Regions from separate parts of the Sediminibacillus dalangtanensis genome, predicted to be linked through region 1. Evidence: predicted binding sites of a transcription regulator. Region 1 holds the regulator's gene; each other region holds the start of a gene.
What was found. The regulator Rex, encoded in region 1, represses fermentation and respiration genes when NADH is low (regulators of the CRP and FNR family bind a similar motif). The targets are predictions, from matches to a motif close to TTGTGAAATATTTCACAA.

Region 1 (7,918 bases):
AAGTTGCCAGGACATTGAAACTGCCTTACCCAGGTGGCCCGCAAATGGATCGCCTCGCTGCCGAAGGAGCAGCAAACATTGACTTTCCAAAGGCGTGGCTGGAAGAAGGCTCGTATGATTTCAGTTTCAGCGGGTTAAAATCTTCCGTCATCAACACCCTGCACAATGCAGTGCAACGCAAGGAGACGCTGAAGGATGCGGATGTAGCAGCCAGCTTCCAGGCGAGTGTTGTGGAGGTATTGTCGGAAAAAACGTATCGGGCGGCACAGCAGTACGATGTGAAGCAAGTCATTGTAGCAGGCGGAGTCGCTGCCAATAAAGGATTACGTACAGCCCTGAATAATAAGTTCGACGATGCCAAGCAGGAGTTGTTGATACCTCCTCTAGAGTTGTGTACAGATAATGCAGCGATGATCGCTGCTGCAGGCACAGTCGCTTACCAGCAAGGACATCGGGCGGGATGGGACTTAAATGCCAATCCATCGCTTGATTTGGAGCGGTATGGAAACAGAGGCTCAGCCCGGTAATATAGGTATAAGGAAAAGAAGCTGTTCCCTGCATTTTCTTAGGGGACAGCTTCTTTTCTGTTATGAGTAAAACACTTATCAACAGGATTACTATTGTTATGTGGAAAAAAACAAGTAATCCTTGGGAGAGTAAGCGTGGATATGTTGACAGCTTCTGTGGATAAACGGAGGTTTCTATGTGGATGATGGGGATAAAACGGTGGAAAACTTATTATATCGGTCTTGGTATGTGTGTAAGTCTGTGCATAAGTCACTCGTTTGAATGGATGTAACCTTTCGATTTGGTTATAGGCTAGATGAGCTAGGTTATCGATGCACAGCACCGGCAAAATTTCTCCATTAAAAAAGGATGGCACCTTTTACTGGTACCATCCTTTTTCAATCTTCATGAAGCTCTTCCCATTCTTCCATCAACTTTTCCAACTGTAAATCCTGATGTTCTTTTTCTTCCGTCAGTTCCAGCGCCTTTTCGTGATCCTGATAAACCTCGGGATCACAGAGCAATGCATCGATCTCTTCCACTTGTTTTTCTGTTGCTTCAATTTCCTGTTCAATTTCCTGAATCCGCCGTTCTTTTCTCCGCTTTTCTTTTTTCAATTCTTTTTCCTGTTCGAAAGTCGTCTTTGCAGCGGCTGCTGGCTGCTCAGGAGTGTTTTCCTGCTCGCTCAGCTGTTGCAATTCATATTCCTCTTGTTTTTTATCGAGGTAATAATCATAATCCCCTAAATAAATGGTGCTGTTAGCAGGCTGCATTTCGATAACCTGTGTTGCCAGTCTGTTAATAAAGTAACGATCGTGGGAAACGAACAGAATCGTGCCAGGGAAGTCGATCAATGCTGACTCCAGTACTTCTTTGCTGTCCAAATCAAGATGGTTAGTCGGTTCGTCGAGTATCAGCAGATTGGCTTTTTCCATCATCAGCTTGGCAAGAGCCAGTCTGGCTTTTTCGCCTCCGCTCAAGCTGGTTACATTTTTCAGCACATCGTCTCCGGAAAAAAGGAAGTTCCCCAGAACGGTACGGATGTCCTTTTCATTGGTCATCGGATACTCGTCCCAAAGCTCGTTTAAGACCGTTTTGTTGGAATGCAATCGGGTTTGTTCCTGGTCGTAGTAGCCGATTTGCACATTGGTTCCGAGCTGGATGTTCCCCTTGGCTTGTTTCAAGTCGCCGACAATCGTTTTCAGCAGTGTGGTTTTACCGACGCCATTCGGTCCGACCAGGGCGATACTATCTCCGCGAGAAACATCGAAGGTTAGATTGGAAAAGACAGGCTCGTCGCTATCCTCGTAACGAAACGCAAGGTCCTTCACTTTCAATACGTCATTCCCGCTGCGGCGGTTGATATCGAAGGCAAATTTTGCCGAGGACTCGTCTCCCTGCGGCTTATCGAGCCGTTCCATTTTTTCCAGCTGTTTCCGGCGGCTCTGTGCCCGCTTTGTTGTAGAAGCACGGACGATGTTTTTCTGTACAAACTCTTCCATCCTTTTAATCTCAGCCTGTTGTTTTTCAAATTGTTTTACATCCCGTTCGTAATTGGCTGCCTTCTGTTCCAAGTATTTGCTGTAATTCCCATGGTATTTCGTTGAATGATTCCGGGATATTTCGTAGACGGTCTCGACCGTTTTGTCCAGGAAATAGCGGTCGTGGGAAACAATCACGACAGCGCCACTGTAATTGTTCAAATACCCCTCCAGCCAGGAGAGGGTTTCGATATCGAGATGGTTGGTTGGCTCGTCCAAAATCAGGATGTCCGGCTTGGATAAGAGCAGTTTGCCCAGTGCCAGGCGGGTCTTCTGGCCACCGCTCAACTCTGCGATCGACGTGTCCCAGTCCTGTGCATAGAAATGAAGCCCGTTCAAGACGGACTTGATGTCGGCTTCATATTGATAGCCGCCCTCCATTTTGAAGGCCTGTTGTTTGGCGTCGTAAGCAGCCAGCAGTTTTTGATAGGCATCCTGATCTTCAAGCACATCCGGATCGCCCATTTTCAATTCCATTTCCCGAAGTTCTTTTTCCGTATCGACAAAGTGCTGAAATACGCCCAGCATTTCCCGCCAGATTGTCTGATCTGATTCAAGACCCGTATTTTGGGCGAGATAGCCAAGCGTGGTTTCTTTCGGTTTGTGGATTTCGCCCTCGTCATAGGGCAGGATTCCCGCGATTATTTTCAACAGCGTCGATTTACCGGCACCGTTGCGGCCGACGACCGCAATCCGGTCATTAGTCTGCACTTCTAATTTTATATTGGATAAGATAAGCTCAGCGCCATATCTTTTTGTGATGTCATTGACTTGCATTAAAATCATTTTGTTCACCTCAATGCTTTAAGTGTATCTTAATCCTCTTTACGGTGGCAAGCATCACAGCAATGCTCTCGGCGATTATTTGGTTTCATACATTCCGTCGATTTCGAGGCATGGAAAAGAATGTGAATAAAATCACGACTTATTGCTGAATTTTTGATAAACTAAAGAAGTTAAACAAAATAAGCAAAAGTACTTGTATAAAGGAAAGCTCTTTCCCAAACTTTGTAACATTGTAAATGATAAACAGCATCTATTTGATAGAGACTTTAATAACTTCTTTGATTTTCTAATAAGGTGTACTGCTAGAGCGAACTCCATATAACACTTCGCTTTTGATGAGCACGGTTGTACATGGTTTTGTTACTTGCGAGGAGTCGAAGCGATCCTTGTCTTCATAAGCTAAGTACTTCTTCTAGGGTAGCAGAATCATGTTATATCATTGGAGTCTGCACATTCAGAAGCCGCTGATAATACCGACTACAAAGGAAAAAGCTCGGTGAAAAACAATAACATACTTACGGCGGAGGAAATCCACGGAGACTCCTGCGGGAGGAAAGGCCTAGGGGAGACCCCACAGAGCGCAGCTCGAGGAGGCTCACCAGCCGCCCGCGGAAAGCGTAGTGGATTTCCGCAGCCACACCCATTTGTCCAGAGAACAAAGCAAAGTGTTTGTGGAAAACTGTCTAATCAAAAAAGATAACGGTTACGAAATGATAGGATGCACAGGAGCTTTATAGCTGGTCATCGATTATCCGAAAAAGGCATCGATAAACCTGAACCACCGCACGAATGAGCGGGAACAGGACAGAAGGGCAACTGTAAGGAGGATATGTATGAATAACGAGCAAAATAAAATACCACAAGCAACGGCAAAGCGCCTGCCACTATATTACCGATTTATCAATAACCTGCACCATCAAGGGAAACTGCGCGTTTCTTCCAAGGAGCTGAGCGACGCGGTCAAAGTAGATTCCGCAACCATCCGCCGGGACTTTTCTTATTTCGGTGCATTGGGAAAAAAGGGATACGGCTACAATGTCGAATACCTGCTCAGTTTTTTCCGGAAAACCCTTGATCAGGATGAAGTGACCAAGGTCGCACTTATCGGTGTCGGGAACCTTGGAACGGCTTTTCTCCATTATAATTTCATGAAAAACAACAATACGAAAATTGAAATGGCCTTCGACGCCGATCCCAATAAAGTCGGTTCAGAAATCGGCGGGGTACCGGTTTACCATGTAGATGATTTGGAAGATCATTTGCAAAACACGGCTGTCGCCATACTGACGGTTCCTTCCACAGAAGCCCAGGGAATTACCGAACGATTGGTCGAAGCAGGTGTCTCCGGCATCCTTAACTTCACACCCGCACGGATTACCGTTCCCGATCATATACGGGTGCATCACATCGATTTATCCGTCGAGCTACAGTCGCTGGTATACTTCCTCAAGCATTATCCGCTGGAAGAAGAAGAGGGAGAGTAACCCTGCATACCCTCTCGCGGAAAAGGGTATAGGTTTACGATTTACCGTAGACTTATGGGGGGTGGACGTATCAAGAAAATAGACGCCAAATGGCTGGTTGTCGTTTCTGTTTTATTTGGCACTTTCACCGTGATTTTAAACAACAGCATGCTGAATCCGACCTTGCCGCACTTCATTGAGTTGTTCGACTCCAACGCTGTGTCGGTGGGCTGGATTTTGACGATTTTCATGGTATCGATGGGGATGACGATGCCGCTGACTGGATACCTGGGCGATCGTTTCGGCAAGAAAAAGATTTACTTGATTGGTTTATCGATTTTTTTGGTCGGCTCGTTGTCCGGTGCATTGTCGCATACCTTGGGGATGATGATCGCTTCACGGGCGGTGCAGGGCATGGCAGGCGGTCTGATGATGCCGATCGCTATGGCTTTGATCTTCCAAGCGTTTCCCCGGGAGGAACGCGGGCTCGCTGTCGGTATCTATGGAGTTGCCGCGATGGTTGCCCCGGCAATCGGACCTACCATCGGCGGCTTAATCATCGAATTATTGCCGTGGAATTTTCTGTTTTTATTCAATATTCCGTTTGGACTTATCGGATTGATTATCTCTAGTAAATATTTGATTCCGACCAATCCTGACCCGAATTTGAAATTTGACTTAGCCGGCTTTCTGCTGGTGACGGCTGGTGTCGGGGCGATTTTGTTTGCTCTCGGCAGGGGCTCGACATGGGAACTGTTGACACAGCCGTTCAGTCTGCTCCTGATCTCTGGAGGCGTGGCAGCCATTATCCTGTTCATTATCTATGAACAAAGGCAAAAGCAGCCGTTGCTGGAATTGAGTGTCTTCAAAGTCCCGACTTATGCTGTTTCCATCGTGGTGACGGCCACCGCATCGATCGGACTGTTTTCGGGTATTTTTTTATTGCCGCTGTTAATCCAGAATGTGTACGGGCTAAATGAAATCCAAACCGGACTGTTGTTTCTGCCAGCGGCTTTATGCAGCGGGCTCTTCATGACCCTTGGCGGGAAACTATTGGATAAAAAAGGACCGCGTTATGTGGTTCCACCAGGGTTGCTGCTGTTGGCGGCTACCACCTTTGCCCTGGGGAACCTGCAGCTGTCGACACCATTTTGGCTGATATTGTTGATCAACACGGTCCGTGGGGCAGGACTTGGCATGTCGAATATGCCGGCGACCACCGCCGGGATGAATGCCATTCCGGAAAAACTGGTTGCACAAGGGTCGGCAATGAACAATGTATTGCGGCAAATTTTTTCCGCCTTCGGTATTGTGTTTTTCTCGATTTACTATGAGGTAAGAAGAGCACAAATTTCCTCTGTCAGCGGTTTGGCCGGAGAAGAGGCGGCATTGCAGGCAATCAATGAAGCCTTTCTTTTTTCGTCGCTATTGATGCTGATTGTTGTCCCAATTTCTTTTATCCTGAAAGGGAAACCGAACGACGATACAAAAAACAGCTGACTCGATGTCAGCTGTTTTTTCATGGCCAAAGCTATTTGTTTTTTTTCGACTTGCGGATTTTAACATGCAGACCGATCAATCGGAACGAAACGACAAAATCGAGCGTGGCAAAAATGGCCAGCAGGATCGTAATGAAGTTCCAAATCGTGTCTTCAACTGATTGAGCTGCGATATAGGTGAATACAGCTCCCATTGCAAAATACAAGAAAGCCATAAACAACGGGGATGTTCTCATAAATTGATTAGCCTCCAATTAAAATCATTTGCATTTTTTCCCATTGTTCAAGCATTTGATCAAGTTCTTCCGGGTCTATACTGAACTGGGCGATAACCGTGATGGTGTTCATGGCCATATGGGTGATAATCGGAACGATGATCCGGTTGGTGTGTACATAAAGAAAGGCAAACACCAGTCCCATGCCCGTGTACGTAATGATGTGGGTGACATCCATATGGACAAGTCCGAAAATAATGGAAGATGCTAGCGCGGCGATGAAAAAGTTCATCCGCTTGTACAGACTGCCGAAAATAATCTTCCGGAAAATGATTTCTTCCAAAATCGGTGCAATGATAGTAGGAATGATAATGAAAATCGGAGCTGCTCTGGCGATTTCCATGATCTGCATGGTGTTCTCGGAACCTGGTTTGATACCAAGAACCATCGTTTCAATGATGACAGCTGCATATTGTGCCATGTAAGCCATCGCCACACCGAGTGCACTCCAGCCGATGATACCGCCTGCTCCGGATGCGTTGCGGTCACTGCCCTGCCGCATGTCCGGCCGTAATAACAGCAAGGTGATGACAAGGGCGGCAACAAAGCTGATAATGCTCCAGCTGACACTGAAGGTGAACCGATCTATGTTCAGCATATCGATGAACGGTACGAGAAAAGCTCCGGAAAGCTGCATGATTATATAGGTCATGATGACATACCAATATCGTTTAGGCACCTTTAACTACTCCTTCAAAAACAGATTTACTTTACTACATCATTGTACGTATTTTAACATACAATTAGAATAGTCATGTAGTAGAAGGACTGAAGAGCTCCTGCTGCAGCCTGTAGATGAAGGTTGGCGGGAGTACTTTTTTGCTGTCTGCAGGCCGTTCGTAATTTGTCGAAAAAATTTATGATTACATTGCTTGCAAAATGAAATTGAATTGATTATTATAATAACTGTGTTAGCACTCATCACTGACGAGTGCTAACAAACAAACCAATTAAATAACGGTTAGGGAGGGTTTCACACATGTTAAAGCCACTAGGTGATCGTGTCATTATTGAACTTGTCGAGCAAGAAGAAAAAACAGCAAGCGGTATCGTGCTGCCTGATTCTGCAAAGGAAAAACCGCAGGAAGGGAAAGTCGTTGCGGTAGGTTCTGGACGTGTCACAGAGCATGGAGAAAAAGTTGCTCCAGAGGTAGCTGAAGGAAACCTCATCATTTTCTCGAAGTTTGCTGGTACAGAAGTAAAATACGAAGGCAAAGAATACTTAATTCTTCGTGAGAGCGACATTTTAGCTGTAATCAGCTAAGGAAGCGAAGGACCATTTACAATAACATAATTTTTAAAAGTTCAAGGAGGGCATACAAATGGCTAAAGAAATCAAATTTAGTGAAGACGCTCGCCGTGCGATGCTACGCGGTGTAGATACATTGGCAAATGCGGTAAAAGTTACATTGGGACCAAAAGGCCGTAACGTGGTACTGGACAAAAAATTCGGCTCCCCATTAATCACGAACGATGGTGTCACCATTGCCAAAGAAATCGAATTGGAAGACCATTTCGAAAACATGGGTGCGCAATTGGTATCCGAAGTTGCTTCGAAAACAAACGATGTTGCCGGTGACGGTACGACCACCGCTACTGTGTTGGCTCAAGCAATGATCCGTGAAGGATTGAAAAACGTTGCTTCCGGCGCTAACCCTGTCGGTGTCCGCCGCGGTATCGAACAAGCGGTAGAAGTTGCAACAGAAGAACTTAGAAAGATCTCCAAGCCGATCGAAGGCAAAGATTCCATCGCGCAAGTAGCGGCTATTTCTTCTGGTGACGACGAAGTAGGTAAGCTGATTGCGGAAGCGATGGAGCGCGTTGGTAACGATGGCGTTATCACGATT
Region 2 (7,918 bases), 910 kb from region 1:
GTCTGTATGGAACTGAATTTCCATACAGACCACTTTTTATCTAATTTCAAGTGATTTGTGCCATCTATTCCTTCATTAGTTTAACGATTCGTTTCACATTAGCTGTGAAAATCGCCATCGGTCTAACATTGAATCCCTTCCTTTTATGTATTACTTTCCTGGTAAGAAAAAAGAGTGACTTGCTTTTATAAATCAAAGAAAATCACTCTTTTTCGTTTTACCATCTGTTGATTCCACGATGAGCGTTCGGTGGTGACGCCTGCGGGAACAGCACGAGCCGAAGATCCACTTGGTCAAGTGATTTTCTTGACCAAGTTAGCTGAGGCCGTGCCCGCGGCAAGCATCCACCGATAAGCGATTCGTGAGAATCAACAACAAACTTTAACAGCTCTTTTAGATTAGAAAAGACTTTTTCAGTGTCCTCGATCCTCGAGGATTCCGGCATGTTTTTTCAATGGAATAGATTCTTATTTTTTAATGTCACCAAAGCCTGAATCCAGGTGACCCTGGAGGAGCATTTTCGATAATTTCCATTATCGGGATCGTATAAGCGAACAAGATCAAAGCGACGCAAACACTGATCCACAGCTTCCAATTTTCCAGGATTGCCGGAGTACGTTCTGCCTGATCCGCCACTTCGCCGATAGGGTACGCTTCCACCCCTTTTGGTGCAAAAAAGCTCAAATGGACGACAATGTAAACTAAGACGAGAATGCCGATAAACAAGAAGCTCCCTCCGACAGCCATTGCCACTTCATAAGGAATCCACCCCAATGCATCGGGATAATCACTATATGTCGTATAAGCGGTTCTTCTCGGGGCCCCTAACAATCCGACCGTATGCATCGCCCCGGACATCATCGCCATCCCGACTACCCAAATGATTGTCTGGATGTTGGCAAGCAAATTGATTTTCTTCGTCAATGTCCGCCCTGTCAAATGCGGGATCAGCCAATAAGCGATTCCGAAAAAGGTTAAAGCGACACTGGTTGCTACCGTCAAGTGAAAGTGACCGGTGACCCAAAGCGTGTTATGGATGACTTGGTTCAGTTGGTTACTGGCATTGATGATGCCGCCTGCCCCGGCAGGAATGAATATCAGCATGCCCATAAATGGTGCAAAGAACCGTGCATCCTTCCATGGCAATTTTTTCACCCATCCGAACAGTCCTCTAGCACCCTTCTGCCTGCCGCTCAATTCAAAGGTGGCAAACAAGGAGAAGGCTGTCATCAACGAAGGGACAATGACCATAAAGGTCAAGGTTACCTGGATAAACTTCCATGTATGCGATACTCCGGATTCGAGCAATTGATGGTGAAAGCCGACCGGGATCGAAAACAGCAAGAACAAGACAAAGGACAATCTGGCCAACGAATCACTGAAAATTTTTCCGCCAATGATTTTCGGAATGATGACATACCAGCAAATATAAGCAGGCAGCAGCCAAAAATAGACAAGCGGATGGCCGAAATACCAAAACAGAGTGCGACTCAACAGGACATTGATGGTGTCCACCCAGCCGAATGACCATGGAATCAATTGCAGGACGACAGTAGCTGCCACTCCCAGTGTGGCGATCAGCCAAAGCAGCATCGTCATCACTGCCATGAAACTGAACAACGGAGAAAGCTGACCAGGATTGGCTTTTTTCCAATTACGATACTGACGGAACATGCCGGCTCCGCTGATCCAGCTTCCGATCACGACGAGTGCAAGCCCAATATAAAACCATGGCGAGGCCTGAAGCGGCGCGTAAAACGTGTACAACACACTGGCATCGTTAGTCAAAATCATGATCGTGGTAATCACGGTTCCTGTCGTCATGACATAATAGCCGGCCCAGCCAAGTTTTCGTGGTCCTTCAGCCAGCGTTCCCGTTGTTTTGCTGATGCCCGAGTACAAAAATCCAATAATAAAATAAGTAGTGAATACAAGTGCTAACAGAACGCCATGGGCGGTCAACAGCTGATAATAGCCAATCCCCGCCGGCAATGTAATCGCCCCGCTGCGGACAAAGGTTTGCAGCAATCCGGCAATCCCTCCAAGCAATACGGCGATAAAGCCTACATAAATATGGGCAAGACTCAACTTCGCATCTTTCCGATTGATCAACGTGGTTTCCATTTAATTCACCTCTATCCTTCCGCTCATGGCCTGGTGGCCGACTCCGCAATATTCATTGCAAATGATCAAAAACTCACCGGCTTCGTCGAACGTGTGGGTAATCGTATTGATATGCCCTGGTGTGACCATCATGTTCACGTTCGTTCCCGGAATCGAAAAGCCATGAACCACATCCGCACTCGTCACCTTGAAATGAACGGTCGCCCCCTTCGGCACTTCTAAGGGTTCCCCGAACATGAACGCCTGGGCAACCATCACCGCTTCATATTCATTGTCACCGATTTTCTTCAGACCAGGGTCATCGAAAGGTGCTGTTTCCTTTACTTTTTCCGGGTCGATTGTCGTCATATCGCTTGGTGGATGATGTCCCATGGCAAATGCGCTGACACCGATTACCGACAGGAATACAATCAAGGTGATACCGCCAAAAATCAGCCATATTTTTTCATACTTGTGCATGTGCATCTGTTACTCCCCCTTTTCCTACCTGGATAGATAAAGCGCGTACACCCCGATCCAGGATAATATGATGAATCCTCCGACGAGCATGACGGACAACAAGGTTCCGTTAAGCTTCGGTTCTGTTTTCCCGGCGTGCTCTTTTTCGGCTTCGAACGATTTGGCAGAATCCAATTTCGCCATCGTGAACGCTCCCTTCCCTTTAATCTAATTTGATTGTAGCGGAACATGACAGGTCGATTCTGTGATAAATATCACATCCTTTTCAATAAGTCGGGAATGTGACTTCCATTACAGTTTTGTATTTTCAAAACAGTTATGCTGAACAGGAAAAAACAAGGGAGGGGAAAGGATGAAAAGCGGCATTATAATAGCAGATCGAAGCATCCATCCATATGCGGAAGAGATTGCCCAGCAGAAACTGGATGGGGAAAGGTTGATCGACCATCAAATCAGGGAAATGCAGCAATTTGTCGAGGAAATTGTGCTCGTCACCGATAATCCGATGACATTTTTGCCATTGGTCGGATCAGATATCCGCGTTGTCACCGTCTTTCACAAAAACAAAGGGGTATTAGGGGCAATTCATGCCGGATTCTCCCTTGCCAGCTATCCTTTAATCTGGCTGGTCAGCTGTGATATGCCCGCTTTATCCTCTCAAGCGGCAGCAGCGATGAAGGAGAGACTTCAACAAACGGGTCATTCGGCAGTCGTTCCGTATATCCAAAACACCCCGATTCCGTTTCATGGATTATATCGGCGTCAGCAGACGCTGAAAACGGTTTGTGGATGTATAGAAAAAAGGAAGCCTGTATCGTTCTACGAATGTTTTCAGTCATTGGAATGGCTGGGAATGGATGAGACGGAACTGCAGAGATATGGATGGAGCAGCCAGTTTTTCAGACAATATCCTGATGTATGTAGCAACGACCACTTCATCGTTGAATGAAGGATAGTAGATTGAAAGAATTGCCTGTACGTTGCTGTATAAGGTGTAAGATTCAGAAATCGCGTTAGTCGGCAGAATTTCTGTAGGTTTTAAAAGGGAATTGAATCAATCACCACATAGGATTCCTTTTTCTCGCTTCTCTATCAGCAAAAATGTGATAGAATCAATCGGTAGATTAGCATGAAAAAGTGGGGGGATTACCATCAAAAAAGTTGTTGCGCTTGTTGTTTTCGTCGCACTCCTCGGTATAGTTGTTCTTTCATGGCCCAGCATAAGAAAAAATTACTTTCCGGAAAAAGATGCAGAACATATGATCAATCACTATTATCAATCCCTTATCAACGGAAAATATGAAGACGCATTTGACGTTCTGTACCTATACGATTATCAAGAAAACACCAACGAACACTTGTCTACCGGAACGGCACTAACAGAAGCAGAGGCGAAAGACTTTTATATGAAAAAAACAGCCTTTTTAAAAGAGCAGAACTACGCCATCAAAGATTACGAGATTTCAGAGGTGGAATATGCTGATGGCCATACTTTCTGGCACCATATTTCTATAACAGCAGAGGTGAATGGAAAAAGAGAAGAGTATCATGAAATAGCACAAATATGGAAAGGAAAATTACTTGTAGGTGAAAGAGAAGATCCATATGTTCGATTCAGAGATGGAAAAATGAATATAACACTTCAAACACCATCCAAGGCAAGATAAAATGCTTCACTCGATTAGACAGGAAACTATTCCACCCGCTATAGCAGCCTTCATAGAAACAAAAAACCGGGGATTTCCCCGGGGAGACGGATTCACTATAAACGGCAGATGCCAAGCGGGCATTCTTCACAATGGCAAATGGCTTTTAGTTCAGCCAAATCGAGAATCACGATCCGGCCGTGTTCGATGTCGATTATCTGTTGCTTTTTCAATTGGTTCAGCATCCGATTGACCGTCTCGCGAGTAGCGCCGATCAGGCTGGCCAGCTCTGCATTGGTGAATTTTTCGGTAAAGCGGATGGTTCCGCCATCCTGCACGCCATACGTGTTGGCAGCACGGATCAGGGTGGAAGCGAGCGCTCCATTTTTCCCATGGAACATCAAATCCCTTAGCTTCACCTGAGTAAGCTGCTGCATGTATCCGAGCCAGCGGCTGAATTCAATCGCCAAGTCACCATGCTGCCATAACAGTATTTCCAGATCACGCTGCTGAATGATGCCGATCCGCGCATCCTGCAGGACTTCGGCAGTATACGACATCTGTCCTTCCTGCCCGGGATATTGGATTTCTCCGAACAAATCACCTTCATGAAAGTAATAGAGGCACAGGTCCTTTCCATCATCAGCTGTTTTCACCAGGCGGACGGAACCACTCTCAAGAAAATAAAGTTTTTCTGCTTCGTCCCCTTCCCAAAACAACGTGGAGCCCGCCGAAAACACGTGTTGATACATGATCCCTTGTATTTTTTCAAAGCTTTCTTTTGTGAACTGCCAGGTGTTGCCGACTGCCTGTTCTTGTTTTACAGCTGTCACCATGTAATCCGCCTCCCCATTTTTCGATGTTGCTGTTTTCATAAATAAGTGCTGTACAAGACTACAGAGTAGATGCATGCTTCCTTTGTTACGTTTCTGTTGGATGAAAAAGAGATTGAGTGCCAGGAAGCATGTCACCAGCGGAGGAAAAACACGAAGACTCCTGCGGGAGGAATGGCCTAGGCGAGACCCCGGAGAGCGTTAGCTCGAGGAGGCTCACCAGCCACCCGCGGAAAGCGTAGTGTTTTTCCGCAGCGTAGGATTCACTGACATCTTATAAAGGATGATAAATATCCCCTTCTTGATACTTTCATCATACTCCTCGCCTCAATCATTTGCATTATTATTTGGTAAAAAATTGTTACGTTATTTTGAACAGATGGGAAATGTGACATTTCTCACAGCCACTCATCCGGAAGGTGTTTTACACTAAAAATGTGAAAAGCATTCAAACAATTTTCCGGGAGGTTTTTAACGATGAAAAAAGCACTTTTAGCACTTATGGTCTCGATGTTCATTTTATTGCTGGCGGCTTGCGGCGGTGGTGATGATGCCGGAGCAGCCAAAGGGGATGACGGTGGTTCTGCCGCAGTTGTCGATATTGCCGCAAGCAACTGGCAGTTTGACAAAAAAGAATACACGGCGCCCGCTGGAGAAATCACATTCAATCTGACCAATGAAGAAGGCGTCCATGCCATCGAAATCGAAGGAACGGATGTCAAAATTGAAAACGAGGGATCCGCAACAGCTACACTGGAAGCCGGCGAATACGTGATTAAATGTGCCCTACCTTGCGGCGAAGGCCATGAAGATATGTCCTCGACTTTGATTGTGGAATAATTGGAAAACCTCCGGACCCAAACGGGCACGGAGGTTTTTTAATCTTCCCAGAACAATTCGTCGAGCGTTTTAGACAACGTTTTGCAAATTGCAATGCACAGATTCAGGCTTGGATTATATTTCCCCAGTTCGATCAGTCCAATGGTCTGACGCGATACGCCGACACGCTTGGCCAATTCCTCCTGTGACAGATCCATTTCTGTTCTGGCTACTTTCATCCGGATGTTCTTCATCTTTCCTCATCCTGCTCTTCTTCATCTTCCAATTCTTTTGCAACCGCCCTGTCGCTCCTTTTCTTCGCTCCCCAATAAGCGAAACCGTTCACGATCATCAAGAATGGAATATAGATTATAAAGGAAACAACCGACGTAAGCAGGAAGTAATAAACCGACTGCGTTGCTGTATCAGCGTAGCTCACTGCACTGTGAATCCCTAGAAAGATAGCCCATCCAGCACCAAACAAAGCACCGATCAAAATGGTTTTTACACTCATCGGGCGTTTGTTTGTCTGATCATGCATTTCTACTTCGGCAGAAAAAATCCCCATTCCCGTCGATCGTACCGTATAATAAATCGACGTAACAAGTAAAATGACCAGTTCAAGCCAAACGTTCTTAAAATCAGCACCACTAGTTGCATACTTGAAAATCAAGGACAGGACGCAAATGATCAATACCAAATGATAAATCTCTCGATAGATTTTGTTTTGCAGATTGGTAATGCGCTCATCTTTTCGTCTATTCCTTTTAAAAGGATTGTTCATGTTTTACCACCCTTTTTTGCAGGTTCTTGTTTTATTTTAGCAGGCGGAACAGATTATCGAAAGCCGTACTTCTGCATGATGGATCAGGAGATATCCCGTTTGGTGAAAGTCATAAAAGCTGTTCCAAGGAACACTGCCAAGTACAGAAACAGCATAACAATCGAAAATGTCATCGTCATTCCTTCCACAAAAGGAGTCCCACTCACATAACGGTTTAAATCTGTGTTGGCAAACAACAAGTACTTGGTCCAATCGAACCGTTCTGCCAGCAAGCTTGTGAAAGTGCCTCCCATCAAATACGCAAACAGCGAAACACCGAGAGATACTGCTGTATTCCTGAAAATCGCGGACAAGGCAAAAGCAAGCGACACCATCATCCATAGGTCGATAGTGGAGAAAAAGAAATAACGAAGCAGATATACAAGCACATTCTCTTCGGAAACGACTCCGTTGTTGACCGTCAAGTGGACCATAGATTCACCCATGCCGAACAAGATGACACCCACTGCCAATGAGGCAATGAACAATAGCACCACAAGCAGCAAGCCATAGGCCAATACCGTCAAATATTTGGCCAGCAATACTTTCCAACGCGGGGCAGGACGGATCATCACCAGCTTAATCGTTCCCCCGCTGAACTCCGAAGATACAATTCCGGCTGCAATGATCATCACCAATAAACCGGCAACAGAAATCAAGGGAACATTTTCCACTGTATAAGACCAGACACTCAGCTCGGCGCCGGGTTTGATGTCATGATCGATTCGATAGTTATTGACTGCAATCTGGTTTCGGTTGTTTTCTGTCAAAATTGGATTATTCGCATGTTCCTGGTTTTGCTCTTTCATCTGCTCATTTTTTGCAGCCAGGTTCTCCTGCCAATTATCCGGCACCGAATGAGCATCCTCTGTGATTTTACCAATCATCCCAGTAGCTATGACCAGCAGGACAATAATCACCCCCATCAAATAAATAGATGGCTTTTTGCTTAGTTTAAACCATTCATTGCGAGTGAGCGTCAGCATATGCCTCCCCCTTTTCATTGGTTATTTCCAGAAAACGATCTTCCAATGTTTGCTGGCCGTCCCTTACCCGATAGATCGCATGGCTTTCAGTTGCCAACAATTGAATGACTTTCGCGGTCATTTCTTTATCTGCTTGGATGTAAAGCTGCTCTCCTGAGCGGCGGGTTTCAAGTGATGGCAGTTTTTGATGAAGTAACTGTTCGGCATTCTTGCTGTCGGCCAGTTCTA
Region 3 (7,918 bases), 600 kb from region 1:
GATGGATTTCATTGGTGTCGGATGATCCGAGAGCACTCCAATGTTCCAATCATTTTCCTGTCTTCCCGTGACCATCCGACAGATATGGTCATGTCGATGAATCTCGGGGCAGATGACTTTGTCCAAAAGCCCTTTCACTTTGATGTATTGATTGCCAAAATCCAGGCAATTCTGCGCAGGGTATATAATTACAGTAATGATGTGAACGAACTGAAGACCTGGGCCGGAGCGACCATCGACCTGGAACGGAACCGTGTCAGCAATGAAACGGGAATGATCGAACTGACCAAAAATGAAATGTACATTTTAAAACTGTTGATCGAACGAAAAAACAAAATTGTCACCCGCGAAGAGTTGATCAATCGATTATGGGACGATCAGCGATTTGTCAGCGACAATACGTTAACCGTTAACATCAACAGACTGCGGAAGCGGCTCGGCGAGCTGGGACTTGGCGACATGATCGAAACCAAATTCGGCCAGGGTTACGTAGCGAAAGAGCAGGGAAGCCAATGATCGGAAGCTTCTTACGAGAACGATTAAGCTGGATTATCCTGTACTTGTTGATACAGCTGCTGGCCCTGCTGATTGGATATTTGGATGAAGCCATCCGCTTTTCATCGATCATTTACTTTGTGTTTCTTTCCCTTGTCGTCTTTGTCATTTTTCTAATCGTCCGGTATCAACGGGAAGCAAAGTTCTTCCAGGAGCTTGCCGACCGCGAATATGACCTGGACGTGACCAGCCTGCCGGAACCAAAATCGCCCTTCCAGCGGCTGATTATCGAGAGCATCGTGATTCCAATCGAACAATTGAAGAAAGATGCTTCAGCCAATCAACAGCTGCTGGAACAAGAAAAAGACGATTTGCTTTCCTGGATTCACGAGGTAAAAACACCGATGACGACCTTGCATTTGATTATTGACCGGATAAATGATCAACAATTGAAGTCACAGTTGAAGAATGAATGGCTGCGTATCCACTTGCTGCTGGATCAACAACTCCATCAAAAACGGATTCCTTTTATTGAAAACGATCTGTATATGGAAACAATAGAACTGGAGCCGCTTTTGTTCGGTGAAATAAATTCCCTCCGTTCTTGGTGCATGCAAAAGCGGATCGGCATCGATGTCGACCTCTCTGTTTCCACTGTCCTAAGCGATGCAAAATGGCTTTCCTTTATTATCCGCCAACTCCTGACAAATGCAATTAAATACAGTGAAGTCTCTTCCGAAATCATGGTCAAAAGCAGACAGAAGGACGGCCGGGATCAACTGCAGATCATCGACAACGGCAGAGGAATCGAAGCCAAAGATCTTCCCCGGATTTTTGACAAAGGCTTCACTTCTACGACGGAGCACCAGGACAATGCAGCAACCGGAATGGGATTATACCTTTCAAAAATGGCAGCGGACATCTTGAAAATGGACATCCGTGTGCAGTCAGAACCCGGTGCAGGAGCCATTTTCACGTTGACTTTCCCGGATCCGGACGAATTCGTGAAAATCCGAGGCATGTGACAAAAGTGTCACATGCTTTTGTTATTTTGTTAGAAGAATGAAAGGACTCCTGGAATCAGACATTATAAAATAAGACTATCAACGCATTGGAGGGTTACAAATGAATGTATTGGAAGCATCAAAAATCCATAAAAGCTATGGAAATAAATTCACCAAACAAGAAGTCTTGACAGGGATAGATATTAGCATCGCAGCGGGAGAGTTCGTCACCATCATGGGTGCGTCTGGTTCGGGGAAAACCACGCTGCTAAACGTGCTCTCGTCCATCGACCGTGTCAGCCATGGGACGATCAAGGTCAACGGAGAGGAAATCACCGGCAGGAAAGACAAGCAGCTGGCGGAATTCAGAAAGCATCACCTGGGATTTATTTTTCAGGAATACAATTTACTCGACACCTTGACGGTTAAAGAAAATATTCTTTTACCGTTATCCATTGCAAAGGTGTCCAAACAAGAGGCTACCAAGCGATTTAAAGGTGTAGCCGATGAATTGGGCATCGCCGATATCCAGGCCAAGTATCCAAATGAAATTTCCGGCGGACAAAAGCAGCGTACGTCTGCAGCCCGAGCCTTCATTCATGAACCAAGCATCATTTTTGCCGACGAACCGACCGGCGCACTCGATTCCAAGTCGGCATCCGACTTACTTTCGAAAATGAGCGACCTGAACGAAAAACGCAAGGCCACCATCGTCATGGTTACCCACGATCCTGTTGCAGCAAGCTACAGCAGCCGGGTCATTTTCATCAAAGACGGCAGCATTTATACGCAATTGAACAAAGGGGATCAGACAAGGCAAACCTTCCTGAAGGATATCATGAAAACCCAAGGCGTACTGGGCGGGATTCAATATGAACATTAATCAACTGATTGTCCGCAACCTGAAAAAGAATTTAAAAAACTACTACTTGTATGTCTTTGCATTGGTTTTCAGTGTGGCTCTCTATTTTGCCTTTGTCACCATGCAGTATGATCCGGCAATGGACGAGGCGAAATCAGGAATAAAAGGTGCCGCAGGAGTACGTGCGGCGTCCGTCTTGCTGGTGGCAATCGTCTCCGTGTTTCTATTGTATGCCAACAACTTATTTATCAAGCGGCGCAGCCAGGAAATAGGACTCTTTCAGTTAATCGGGATGACGAAAAACCGGATTTTCCGGATTCTCAGTGCGGAAAATCTGATGATTTATTTTGGATCACTGGCAATCGGAATCGCAGTAGGGTTTTCGGTCTCCAAGCTGATTACAATGGCTTTCTTCAAAGTAACCGGGATCGAAGCCGTAGCGAATCTTTATTTTTCATCGCAGGCACTCGTTCAAACCCTTATCGTGTTCAGTGCGATTTATCTGTTAATCATGTTGATGAATTATCTGTTTATCAGACGGCAGAGCATTCTTTCCTTATTCCGTGTCACTTCGCGTACCGAAGAAAAAGTGAAAAAAATATCAATTTGGGAGATTTTGATGGGTATTTTAGGACTTGGCTTGATCCTGACGGGTTATTATGTTTCTTCCAAATTGTTTGATGGGGACTTCAACTCCATAACCCAGTTGTATATGTTAATGCTTTTCATCTTGGGGTCGGTTATCATCGGTACGTACTTCTTTTACAAAGGATCCGTCCGATTCGTAGCCAATCTAATCCGGAAAAACAAAGACGGTTATCTGAACATCAACGAAGTGCTGTCCTTATCGTCGATCATGTTCCGTATGAAATCGAATGCCTTGCTTCTGACCATCATCACCACCGTCTCAGCACTTGCGATTGCTTTATTATCCTTGACTTACATTTCCTATTATTCGGCGGAAAAAACAGCAGAAACCATGTCACCGGACGACTTTTCTTTGATAAGTCAAGAAGCTGCCAAAAACTTCGGAGATAAACTAACCGAACATGGCATTGCCTATCAAACAACCGAGATCGAGGTGTTGACGGCCAACGTCGATATTACAGAAATTACCGATGCAAACTTGGAAGAATTTAATACAGACGGCGGAAAAATGACCGTACCTGTTATAAGCGATGCAAGTGTCGAAGGGGTTGATGTGACTGAAAATGAGACACTGTTTACCGGCTATAGTGACGCTCTTCAAAAAATGATCAACCTGGACGGGGAGGGCAACGTAAAGATTTATGGAAAAAATGAAGAAATACTACAACGCTATGCCGGACTTTCCAAGGAAAAAATAATATCCAACTACTTTACCGTAGGCGGTCTTCCTACTGCCATCGTTGATCGTACGACTTATGACCAATTGAAGCGTGATGTAGATCCAGCGTTACAGCAGGAAGCATCGACCTATATCGGCATCACTCTGACAGATGAAGACCAGGTTAAGGTAGCAAATGACATCTTCCAAAGTATGGAGATGAGTGAGGAATTCGGTAACTATTCCCTTTACCAATCGACACTTAACCAAAAACAAATCATGGGATTAACCATGTTCATTGTCGGATTCTTGGGACTGACCTTCCTTGTTACTTCCGGCTGCATCCTTTACTTCAAGCAAATGGGAGAAAGCGAAGAAGAAAAACCCAGCTATACCATTCTGCGCAAATTAGGCTTTACCCGGAAAGACTTAGAAAAGGGGATCCGTGGAAAACAAATATTCAACTTCGGAATTCCGCTAGTTGTCGGGCTGCTTCACAGCTACTTTGCCGTTCGATCCGGCTGGTTCTTTTTCGGCACCGAACTTTGGACACCGATGCTTATCGTGATGGGACTGTATACAGCGCTCTATTCGATATTCGGGTTCCTTTCTTTCCTTTATTACAAAAAAATTATTCATGAGTCTTTGTGAATACAAGCCCTGATTCCGTTGGTATCAGGGCTTTTTTCTTTAGGCTCTTTTCGTCGGTTTTGTTGCTTTTCACTTTTTACACTTTTGATAGAAATTGCGCACTAATGAAAATAACCTTTTATAAGGATCTCACTCGACCTAATGAAGTTGAGTGCTAGTCCAGCGTTGCGGAAACACTCCCCTTCCGGGGGCAGCACAGCCAGTACATCCAGTCAGAAGTAAAGCTTGCGGCATGGCCAAATGCTTTCGTGGCATAGGTGCGGAAAGAACCTGGTGCCGTGTCGTTTATCGTCATTTCTGCCAGGGCGTTGAATACAAAAAATATCGTAAGACCGGCTATCAGATAACCAATAAAAATGGACGGGCCCGCCGTTTTGATGGAAAGTCCTGTACCGAGAAAAAAAACCGCTCCGATGATGGATCCGACTCCGATCAAGGACAGCTGCCACCAATGTAAATTGCCCTTACCTTTTTCTATTTGCTTCTGTTGGCGATGCTTTACAGCTTGTTTTACCAAGTGATGATGCTTCAATCCGATTTCCTTCCGCAACCTGACTTTACCCTTATTATGTTCCAGTTGCAGCTTAAGCTATTACCCCTGCCTGTCACCTATCTTCTTTACGTGACGATAGTGGATGGAATAATTGCAAAGAAAGTAGCAAGGAGTCCTCTTTACTCTCCCCAAATGGTGGCTTGAATATCTTTCAACGTTTTCACCGAATGATCAAACTGGTTTTGTTCTTTTTCATCAAGTGCCAGCTCAACGACCTTTTTCACCCCTGTCCGGTTGATCACGGCCGGAACACCGATATAGACATCCTTCTGACCGAATTCCCCATCCAGCATGGCGCCAACCGGAAGGACGACATTTTCATTTTTCAAGATGGCTCTCGTAATTTTCGCCAATCCCATAGCGATTCCGTAAAAAGTCGCCCCTTTGGATTCGATGATTTTATAAGCTGCCTCCCGCACCTGGGTCGAAATCTCCTGTTTTCTTTCTTCCGTCAACTTAGGGGCTATCGGTGTGCCGGAGATATTCGCAGAACTCCAAACCGGAAGCTGAGAATCTCCGTGTTCCCCGATAATATAGCCGTGAACGCTCGTAGGGGCAGTTTCAAATTCTTCCCCAAGTAAATAACGGAATCTTGCCGAGTCCAAAATCGTTCCCGAGCCAATCACTCGTTCTTTTGGCAGGCCGGAATACTTTCTTGTTGCATAGGTTAAAATGTCTGCCGGATTGGTAGCCACCAGAAAAATGCCATTGAATCCGGAGTCCATTACATTGGTGACAATCGATTCAAAGATTTTCACATTTTTCGTTACCAAATCCAGTCTTGTTTCTCCCGGTTTTTGTGCTGCACCGGCACATATCACGACAAGTGCTGCATCGTGACAATCCTGGTAACTGCCGAACCTTATTTGCATCGAACTCGGTGCATAGACTATTCCATGATCCAAATCCATGACATCGCCTCTCGCTTTTTCTTCATTCAAGTCAACCAACACAAGCTCATCACAAATTCCTTGGTTCATCAGTGTATAAGCATAGCTGGATCCAACCGCTCCTGTACCGACCAATACAACTTTGCTGCCAGGTGTCAAATTCATCATCATGGTTTCCTCCCATTTCCCATTTCATCAGGATAAATTGTGATTCAGTTCACAATGAGACACAAAAATTTTTCACCTTATTTATTTTATTTTGTGAAACACTTCACAATTAAATTATAATATAACCTTTTGTGATTTGCAATGCTTCTTGAAAAAGCAGCAAAGGAACGACTGCCTCTATAGACATTTATTGGTTTCCTTGAAGTATACTCCAAGGTATATACTGTTTCCTAAGTACCTTTCCCATTTTCAAAGATAATCACACAATCAGATAGGATGTTTCCCATGCCAAAAACAATCAAACAAGTCGCGGAGCAATTAAATATTTCACTGATACCATCCGTTACTATGATAAAGCCGGCTTACTCCCTGATTTAGAGCGAGAAAAAACGGCTACCGTCGATTTTCTGAAAGGAACACTTACGCGTTGAAAATGATTTAATGTTTTCGTGCTACCGATATGAGCATCAGGGATCTCCAAAAATTTTTTTCCTTGGTACCGGTGATTCCCGGATTTCATTAGAACAGCGGGGGAAATCATACGTACAACAGGAAAACCTGCTAGAACAGCGCAATGAAATCGATAAGCGTTGGAGCTCGTTGATTATAAGATTGATCGCTATGAACAGATGCAGAAGAAATAATCTTAATACTAAAGCCACCAAGTGAGATACAAATCGTGTACCTGCTTGATGGCTATCTTTTCCTTATAATGTTTTACGAAACGGTGAAAGGAACTCCGGTATTTTCCTCACTCAACTTCCATAAGCGGCGGGCCGCATCAGGATCAACCGCCCACGGTCGGACACCTGTGGCTTTCTCACTGTCTTCCGGAACGACTTCTGCGATATCGACGTCTTCGCAGTAAACTCCGCCAAGCCCATCAAGCTGCGGGCTCACAGCACACCAGACAACGGTGGCGGCTCCCTGCTCAATGGTATGGAATTGCGGCGTCTCCTCCTTGGATCCGGATCCGTTCTTGCTGTTTTTCATTTGCTTCGGTCCAAACTCTTCCTCGGTTAAGTCCCTACCCAAGTCAGTGCTCGGAATCAACCCAGGATGTACCGAAAAGGCACGGACATGGTGGGCCTTTCCTCGTTCGTCCAATTCCAGGGCGAATAAACTGTTCGCTGTTTTCGACTGTGCGTATGCTTTCCACTTATCGTACGCATGATGCTCATAATGAGGGTCCTCAAAGTCAATGTTTCCCAGCCGATGCCCACGCGATGAGACCGCCACAACTCTGGCGCCATCCGCTTGCTTTAAAGCTGGCCACAGACGGGCAGTCAGTTGAAAATGACCAAGATGGTTGGTTGCGAATTGGGATTCATAGCCCCGCTCATCTCGCCTTAATGGTGGCGCCATGATCCCTGCACTGTTGATGAGCATATCCAATGGACGTTTTGAGGCAAGGAAATCCTCTGCGAATTTGTCGATAGAGGCAGGATCAAGTAAATCCATGGTATTTAACTCCACATTGGGAAGACCTTTCAGCGCTTCCTCCCCTTTTTCCACATTCCGGACAGGGACAACCACAGTTGCTCCGGCGTTCGTCAACACCCTGGTAGTTTCCAGGCCGATGCCTGAATAACCGCCCGTTACAATGGCTGTTTTCCCTGATAAATCCATATCTCCTATCACTTCTGAAGCAGTTGCATAAGGATCGAAACCGGACCCAATCGGTTTTTGATCAGGATGTATATTCACTGCTGCAACACTCCTTTCGTTTAGTAGTGAATGCGTGGAACCAAAGTGGTCTTTCTACCAGCTTTTGTACCACATTTCACTATGTAACCTACTATAAACCTCGGAGTGGACTTCAAGGCAAGCATGATGCTCTGCCTATATGGAAAGATCCACAGTCGAAAAGGATAAATGATCGGACACCTTTACATCCTCCCGTTCATTTCCACCCGACAGACGCTCTACAAAACGGTTCCAATCACCGATATAATCGCTAGTGTTCCAAGTATTATGGTAAGGGTGATA
Region 4 (7,918 bases), 760 kb from region 1:
TTGAGCCAAATATCGACAGTTTTATGGATGGGCTGTGGTGGTCGATTGTCACTACCACCACAGTGGGGTATGGAGATATTTCCCCTTCTACTGCTCCGGGGAGGTTGATTGCTGTGTTTTTAATGTTAATTGGCATAGGCATAATCGGAATGCTTACCGGATCGATAACTACTTTTTTCGTGAAAGAAAAGCAAACGAAACATCCTACAGTTGAATTTGTTCAAAACCAATTAAATCGTTTTGACAGCCTTACCTATTCAGAAGTGAATCAACTTGCTTTACTACTGAACGAGTTAAAGAAAGAAAAAATGAGAGAGCGTTCCGCTCTAACGAAGGAGATAAACCATGAATGAAGCATTGAAACGAATACTAGAAGTACTTAAATTAGCTGAAAAGTTAAAGTATGAGCTGCGGCACAGCTGGCTATCAAATGGACGGCAAGAAAGTGTCGCAGAGCACTCATGGCGGGTGACGTTGATGGCGGTTTTTCTGGAACCATATCTTGGCAAACAAGTCGATACAGCAAAGCTTTTGAAAATGATCACCATTCATGACCTGGTGGAAGCAGAAGCAACGGATATCCCAGCTTTTGATACAATGGACAACCAGCAGGCACAGATGGAAAAACAAGAACGGGAGCTTCAGGCAATTGAAAACATCCGTAAGATGCTTGGTGGTGATTTAGGAAATGATATTCAGCAGCTGTGGATGGAGTTTGAGGATAAGTCCAGTTATGAAGCAAAAGTCGCCAATGCTCTCGATAAGCTGGAAGCACAACTACAGCATAACGAAGCAGACATTGCTACCTGGCTGGAAGTTGAATATAAAATGAGTTTCATGTTGGGCAAACACACAGACTTCGATCAGGCGCTAACCTCGTTTCGACAATTGGTCGAGCAAGAGGCAGAATCAAAGTTGAAAAAAGCTGGTGTTTCCTTAAACGAAGTCAACCACCTTCTATAAAACTTGATCATATTGCCCCAATTTTCGACTTATAAGGAGAAAGGGGCTTTTTTATTACCTCACACTTCAACGGACTTTCCACTTCCGTTCACGTGCTGATAGATATGATCGACGAACGCTTCACCCGTAAGATTGATTGGCTCAATATTTTTCTTCTGTAAATGAGTCAGTTTCAGCTCCGGCAGATCAGGAATGACTAAGTATGATGGTTGGTCGTTTTTTTCCAGATGTTTTAACACATTGGTGATGAAAAGATCATTATTTTCATCTGCAAAACTGTACCCAATGAACAAAATGGACTTTTGAGCCGCCAATGACTTCAGTCTTTGCCAAATCTTCCTCGTATGCCTTTCCTCATAATCTGCATAATCCCCGCTGGATATCAACATACTTTCCGGAGTCCGGATATCACCGTGGATTTTATATAGCTGTACAGGCTTTTCGTCTGCTTCTTCCAACTGGGCATCTGTGAAAACTGTTGCTAATCTGTTTCCATAAGCCAGTTCGAATAACCGATCATAATTTGTCGTGATGATGGTATGGATGGTAGAAATCCCGGCAAGTTGCTTATGAACATAAAGATTCACCGGATTTTTGTCAATCATCCTGTTCATGATTTCGACAATTGGTTTGCGGGAACCATGGCGCAGGCGAATAAATTCCTCTACCATATCTGGAAAGTGCTTTATCGTTTCAAGTTGTTTCCACTCCTGGACACTGCATGAATCTTGGACTTCCCGTTTGATTTCATCGACAGCAGGCATACCGGCATAAAGAGAAAAGCCAGCCCCTGCCCAAATAATCACTTCACTGTTGACTATCTTGTTTAACAGTAGTTCAAGCGACATAATGTCCCTCCTGCTGTATGGATCAAAACATCCATTTACTTTACCCATTTGCCCCTAATGGTATTACTAATTACAAAACAAGTTGCATGTTCATTCCCTGTTATTATGGCGATTTCATAACGCTTAGTGGAGTAAATTCTGTAAATAAAGGGAATGAATTCACTGGTAGTTTTTCGATAATGGGTAAACGGACTGCCATACTTCGATGCTAAATGACGGTCTAGCAGGAGGATATGATAAAAGACAAACAGAAAAAAATTTGTCTTGGTTTGACGGATCCTTTTTCCATCGATGGCGTTGTAGTTCTAAAAAAGTGTTAAAATAAGACCCTGTAAAAAAACAAAATCACCAACAGAAAGTCCCACCAGACTAGCGGCTGTTCCGTATTTAAGGCGAACATCTTATTCGTCAATTTCTCCCTATATATAATCATGAACATTCAGTGACAAAAATCACAATAAAACATGAACCTTTTGTGACAAACTTCACATATAATTGTATTTTTCCATACGCCGTACTATGATAATTAAATGAAAAGACCATGTACCGCTTTAGCTGCTTGATAAGCTACTAAATAAACAGAAAGGGGTACCTTTCATGAAAATAAAAGGCACTTTGATATTACTTATGTTTGCAGTCATGACTGTATTGACCGGCTGTGAACCATTGATGATTTTAAATCCTAAAGGGCCGCAAGCCCAGACACAGGCAGATGTCATCCTATTATCGATTGGTATTATGTCCTTTATCGTTATAGCTGTTTTTGCCATTTTAATTTATATGTTGGTCAAATACCGCGCTTCGAATCAAAGCGACGATTATGAGCCTCCCCATATCGAGGGAAATCACATTGTCGAAGGCATTATTGTCGGGATACCAGTCCTTATTGTTATCGTTCTTTCGATCGTTTCTGTACGAAGCAACTATCTTGTCGAGGCGACTCCAGAAGGTTACGAAGATCAAGATCCATTGGTTGTTTATGCTCAATCTTCCAACTGGAAATGGCATTTCAGTTATCCGGAAGAAGGGATAGAAACAGTCAATTACCTTTACATTCCAACCGACAGAGCATTGGAATTCAAGCTTTACTCGGAAGGGCCTATCACCAGCTTTTGGGTACCACAGCTTGGCGGACAAAAATATGCGATGTCTGACATGGTGACCACCCTTCACCTGGCAGCTGACGCACCTGGTGAATATATGGGCAGGAATGCCAACTTCAGCGGAGAAGGTTTTGCGGAAAACACTTTTAGCGTCAACGCCGTTCCACCGGATGAATTCGATGAATGGGTCGATGAGGTCCAAGATACGGCAAAACCGCTTACGGAAGATAAGTACAAAGAACTGCTGGAGCCAGGACATCTTGGACAGTTGACATTTTCCAGCACACACTTGGAATTCTCTCCTCCTCCCGAGGGCGAGCATGGCGGTCATAACCATGGCAGCAGCTCAGAAGACTCGGAAGAAGGAAACATGGATATGGACCATGAAAACATGGATGAAAGCCATGATCCATCTGAGTAAGACTAGTAGATTGACAGAATACAAGTTAGGTTAGACTATTCGAGTTATTTCCTGAAAGGAGTCACAAAAGGATGGACTTTTTTGATAGATTTGCCATACCTCATCCAAGTCCTGTGATTTATGCATCCATGGTGGCCATTACGCTCACCTTGGTAGCGATCGTCGCAGGTGTCACTTATACAAAAAAATGGGGCTATCTATGGCGCGAGTGGCTGACTACCGTAGACCATAAACGGATCGGTATGATGTATTTAATCTCCGCTTTACTGATGCTGTTCCGCGGAGGAGCCGACGCCATCATGATGCGGGCACAAACTGCCCTCCCTGAAAATACGTTGCTTGACTCCCAGCACTACAACGAAATATTCACCACCCATGGTGTAGTGATGATTATCTTTATGGCCATGGCATTTATCATGGCTTTGATGAACTTTGTCGTACCATTGCAAATCGGGGCGCGCGATGTTGCGTTCCCTCGTCTGAACGCGTTAAGCTTTTGGCTTTATTTTTGGGGAGCCATGCTGTTTAACATTTCCTTTGTCATCGGCGGATCTCCAGATGCCGGCTGGACATCGTACTTCCCGTTGGCCGGAAATGAATTCAGCCAATCAGTTGGTACCAACTATTACATGATTGCGATTCAAATCGCTGGTCTGGGTACACTGATTACCGGTATCAACTTTATCGTAACCATATTAAAAATGCGGGCACCGGGCATGACACTGATGAAAATGCCGATGTTTACATGGTCGGCTTTGATCACCAACCTGATCATCGTGTTTGCCTTCCCTGTATTGACAGTAGCTTTGGCCATGGGAACCATCGACCGTTTATTCGGCGGTAACTTCTTTACCACGACCGATGGCGGAATGGATATGCTGTGGGCCAACCTGTTCTGGGTTTGGGGACACCCGGAAGTTTATATTCTCATATTACCGGCCTTCGGTATTTACAGTGAAATCATCCCGACTTTCGCCCGGCGGAATCTCTACGGGTACAAATCGATGGTCGCATCGATTGTGTTGATTTCCGTGCTTTCCTTTGTCGTATGGGTGCATCACTTCTTTACCATGGGACAAGGGGCAATGGTCAACAGTATCTTCTCCATCACGACGATGGCGATTGCGATACCGACCGGAATCAAGATTTTCAACTGGCTGTTCACCCTTTGGAAAGGGAAAATCACGATCACTGTTCCGATGCTTTATTCGCTAGGCTTCATTCCGATTTTCACAATCGGCGGTGTTACCGGGGTCATGCTTGGTATGTCGGCAGCCGACTATCAATACCATAACACGATGTTTCTGGTTGCCCACTTCCATCTGGTAATCATTCCAGGAGTTGTATTTGCCATGCTGGCAGGACTCACCTACTGGTGGCCAAAAATGTTCGGTTTTATGCTGAACGAACGAATCGGCAAATTATCCTTCTGGCTGATTTCCATCGGTACATGTGTCGCCTTCTTCCCGATGTTCATTTCCGGACTGGACGGACAGGCGCGCCGGATGTACACGTACTCGGAAGCAACTGGATTCGGCATTTGGAATATGATTTCCTTTGTCGGTGCCATCATGCTGGCCGCAGGATTTGTGACAATCGTTTATAACATTTATTACAGCACACGCTATGCATCCAGAGACATCAGTTCTGATCCATGGGACGCCCGCTCGCTCGAATGGGCCACCCATACGCCTGTACCTGATTACAACTTTGCGATTACACCGCAGGTCAATTCCAGTGAAGCATTCTGGGATTCTAAGAAAAACGGTCACAAGCTGTTTCCTGGCGAGTATAAAGAAATTCACATGCCGAATAACAGCGGGGTTCCCTTTATCATGAGTGCCATCTTCTTTGTGCTCGGTTTTGCCTTGGTATTCAGCATCTGGATTTTGGCAGTCATTGCGCTGCTTGGTATCTTTGCCTGCCTGGCACACCGTTCTTTTGAACAGGATCACGGCTACCACATACCGGTAGAAGAAGTGAAAGAAACGGAAGAAAAATTGGGAGGTGCCCGACAATGAAGGTAGACCAAACAAAGCCTCTCGAATACAGTACGGAACAAAATAACTTGAATATATTAGGCTTTTGGATGTTCCTTGGGGCTGAAATCATGCTGTTCGCCACCCTGTTCGCCTCTTATTTTACATTAGAAGGCCGGACAGGAAGCGGTCCTTCCGGCAGCGAAATTTTTGAAATCATGCCGGTCATCTTTGAAACCTTTATCCTGCTGACCAGTAGTTTTACCATTGGTCTCGGCGTCCATGCAATGCGACTGATGAATAAAAAAGCGACAATCGCTTTCTTCAGCATTACCTTGCTGTTAGGACTTGCCTTTGTCGGATTCGAGGTAGTGGAATTCTTCACGTATATTGAAGAAGGAGCTGCATTGCAGACAAGTGCGTTCACGTCGATTCTGCTGTCCACTTTAGGGACACACGGAGCACACGTCACCTTCGGTTTGTTCTGGGGATTGTTCATCCTCATCCAAATCAAAAAACGGGGCCTCACTCCGGAAACGGCAAATAAATCATTCATATTCTCGCTTTACTGGCACTTTCTGGACGTCGTCTGGATTTTCATATTCAGTTTCGTCTACTTGAAAGGAATGATGTAATATGAAAGAACTATTCCCACGTAAGCAAGTCATGGGCTTTGTCTTTTCGTTAATCCTGACGATCGTTGCGCTGCTGGTTTACTTTCTGGATATGTCGTTTGCCGTTGGCATGACTGTATTGCTTTTAACAGCCTTCACTCAAGCCGGTTTACAGCTGATCGTGTTCATGCATGCCGGCGAATCAGAGGATAGAGGGTCGATTTATCTCAATATTTATTACGGTGTCATCATTGCCCTGCTTACTGTATTCGGAACACTGTTGGCAATGATTTGGGGTTATGTATAAATAATAGAAAAAGAGCACCTGCTGCCAGGTGCTCTTTTTATGCATGTTTGGAACCCATTTGCTTCCGGTGTTCGATTTTCTCCAGGATTTCTTCGGTCACTACAAAGAAAACACCCATAAGAAAGATAAACACGGCTCCCATCACAGTCCCGATTCCAATCGGCGTCAAAATACTGGAACCGCTTGCAAAGAAACCTGCCAAAAAAATGATAATACCTGCCGTCAGCACGACAGCCCCTGTTATTTTGGTTGCATTGAGAATTTGAGCTTTTGTTGCCATCCAACTCATCCTCCTTTATTCTTACCTCTATTATCCATCTTGTTCACATCTTTGTCAAAAGTTTGTTACGGAATTGTGAATCTTTTTTCCTTTCCTTGTATTATTTCCGTTATGAGGGGTTGTCAAACATGACTCATCGAGGCTAATAAATTTTCTGGTTCTGTAAAAAATAGAATGATGAAAGAAAGGAGATGCCTGCGATGAATGAAACCGTTGTTGTAATCATCCGAGTCATTATTTCATTTTTCACCTTGCTGATTTTCACCAGATTGCTCGGCAAACAAGAGGTCGGTCAACTCACTTTTTTTGACTATATCAACGGCATTACGATCGGATCCATTGCGGCCACTCTGGCAACAGATCTATCCGCCAAGGCATGGGCGCATTGGCTGGGGCTTGTTGGTTATGCTTTGTTGACTGGATTGCTACAATACATTACGATTAAAAACCGGTATCTCGGAAAAGTGCTCGATGGAGAACCAACAGTTGTAATAGAAAACGGCAAGATTTTGGAGACCAATCTGAGAAAAATGCGGATAAAATTGAGCGAATTGATGACCCTGTTGCGCAGTCAACAAATCTTTGATATCACACAAGTGGAATATGCCGTATTCGAAATTAACGGAGAACTGTCTATCAAACCAAAACCGGAATACCTTCCTGTCACCCGCAAGGATTTGCAGATTCCGACTAAACCCGGACGCCTGGCCACAGAAGTGATTCAGGACGGCGTGGTATTGGACCAGAATCTTGAGCAGCGAAAAAAAGACAGGGATTGGCTTCACCAGCAACTTCGTGCCCACAATATCGAGAATATCAAGGAAGTTTCCTACGCTTTAATCCTTCCAAACGACCGTCTTTATGTCGATAAATTTGACGATAATATTGGAAAGGAAACTGAAATGGGCGACTATGATGGACCTTACTAAGGACGGAGGGAACCACTGATGAAAAAGTTTCTTTTATACTTTATTCCATTATTAACCTTGTCTGTTTTCATTGCCGTTATGAATAGTGGCGCCTTTCTAAAACAGCCACTTGGAAAAGATGATCGTCTATATGAATCCATTCAACTTATTGAAGCTGGTGTAAAAAACAAAGACTGGAGCAAGGTAAAGACGGAAACCGCCAAGATGGAAAAAGCCTGGGATAAAATCGCACGGCGCATACAATTCAGTGTAGAAAAAGAACAACTGTTGGAAATAGACGGAACGATCGCCCGCATTCGCGGCGCTGTCGAAGCCGAAGATGATCAAAGTGTGCTGGAAGAGATTTATTATTACTATGGACAGTGGGAACAATTGGCCAGATGAATTTACATAGACTTTCTGGTACAAGCCTTTTTCTATTGGGTGACTTTCCCATTATCTTATTCATCCATAGTATGGTATAATATCTATTTC

Region 2: the regulator Rex is predicted to act here: its motif matches at 2,826-2,843, upstream of ERJ70_RS06225 (cytochrome c oxidase subunit 2A).
Region 3: the regulator Rex is predicted to act here: its motif matches at 6,021-6,038, upstream of ERJ70_RS18615 (L-lactate dehydrogenase).
Region 4: the regulator Rex is predicted to act here: its motif matches at 2,285-2,302, upstream of qoxA (cytochrome aa3 quinol oxidase subunit II).

Annotation. Positions count from the first base shown of each region.
Region 1 is NZ_CP046956.1:315,152-323,069, forward strand. It holds gene tsaD (tRNA (adenosine(37)-N6)-threonylcarbamoyltransferase complex transferase subunit TsaD) at 1-527, shown strand, start outside; gene ERJ70_RS01750 (ABC-F family ATP-binding cassette domain-containing protein) at 906-2,834, opposite strand; gene ERJ70_RS01755 (redox-sensing transcriptional repressor Rex) at 3,668-4,318, shown strand; gene ERJ70_RS01760 (MDR family MFS transporter) at 4,373-5,797, shown strand; gene ERJ70_RS01765 (YdiK family protein) at 5,829-6,032, opposite strand; gene ERJ70_RS01770 (CPBP family intramembrane glutamic endopeptidase) at 6,040-6,750, opposite strand; gene groES (co-chaperone GroES) at 7,051-7,335, shown strand; gene groL (chaperonin GroEL) at 7,394-7,918, shown strand, end outside.
Region 2 is NZ_CP046956.1:1,222,303-1,230,220, reverse strand. It holds gene ERJ70_RS06235 (b(o/a)3-type cytochrome-c oxidase subunit 1) at 481-2,124, opposite strand; gene ERJ70_RS06230 (cytochrome c oxidase subunit II) at 2,125-2,589, opposite strand; gene ERJ70_RS06225 (cytochrome c oxidase subunit 2A) at 2,608-2,766, opposite strand; gene mobA (molybdenum cofactor guanylyltransferase) at 2,936-3,532, shown strand; gene ERJ70_RS06215 (hypothetical protein) at 3,843-4,250, shown strand; gene ERJ70_RS06210 (Crp/Fnr family transcriptional regulator) at 4,346-5,065, opposite strand; gene ERJ70_RS06205 (cupredoxin domain-containing protein) at 5,540-5,902, shown strand; gene ERJ70_RS06200 (helix-turn-helix transcriptional regulator) at 5,941-6,135, opposite strand; gene ERJ70_RS06195 (DUF6773 family protein) at 6,132-6,665, opposite strand; gene ERJ70_RS06190 (ABC transporter permease) at 6,749-7,690, opposite strand; gene ERJ70_RS06185 (ABC transporter ATP-binding protein) at 7,668-7,918, opposite strand, start outside.
Region 3 is NZ_CP046956.1:3,818,743-3,826,660, forward strand. It holds gene ERJ70_RS18590 (response regulator transcription factor) at 1-516, shown strand, start outside; gene ERJ70_RS18595 (sensor histidine kinase) at 513-1,520, shown strand; gene ERJ70_RS18600 (ABC transporter ATP-binding protein) at 1,621-2,382, shown strand; gene ERJ70_RS18605 (ABC transporter permease) at 2,372-4,318, shown strand; gene ERJ70_RS18610 (hypothetical protein) at 4,473-4,868, opposite strand; gene ERJ70_RS18615 (L-lactate dehydrogenase) at 4,991-5,926, opposite strand; gene ERJ70_RS18620 (oxidoreductase) at 6,647-7,636, opposite strand; gene ERJ70_RS18625 (hypothetical protein) at 7,772-7,918, opposite strand, start outside.
Region 4 is NZ_CP046956.1:1,071,099-1,079,016, reverse strand. It holds gene ERJ70_RS05445 (potassium channel family protein) at 1-353, shown strand, start outside; gene ERJ70_RS05440 (HD domain-containing protein) at 346-963, shown strand; gene ERJ70_RS05435 (SIR2 family NAD-dependent protein deacylase) at 1,023-1,811, opposite strand; gene qoxA (cytochrome aa3 quinol oxidase subunit II) at 2,409-3,335, shown strand; gene qoxB (cytochrome aa3 quinol oxidase subunit I) at 3,407-5,356, shown strand; gene qoxC (cytochrome aa3 quinol oxidase subunit III) at 5,353-5,949, shown strand; gene qoxD (cytochrome aa3 quinol oxidase subunit IV) at 5,951-6,235, shown strand; gene ERJ70_RS05410 (hypothetical protein) at 6,273-6,515, opposite strand; gene ERJ70_RS05405 (DUF421 domain-containing protein) at 6,716-7,444, shown strand; gene ERJ70_RS05400 (DUF4363 family protein) at 7,463-7,828, shown strand.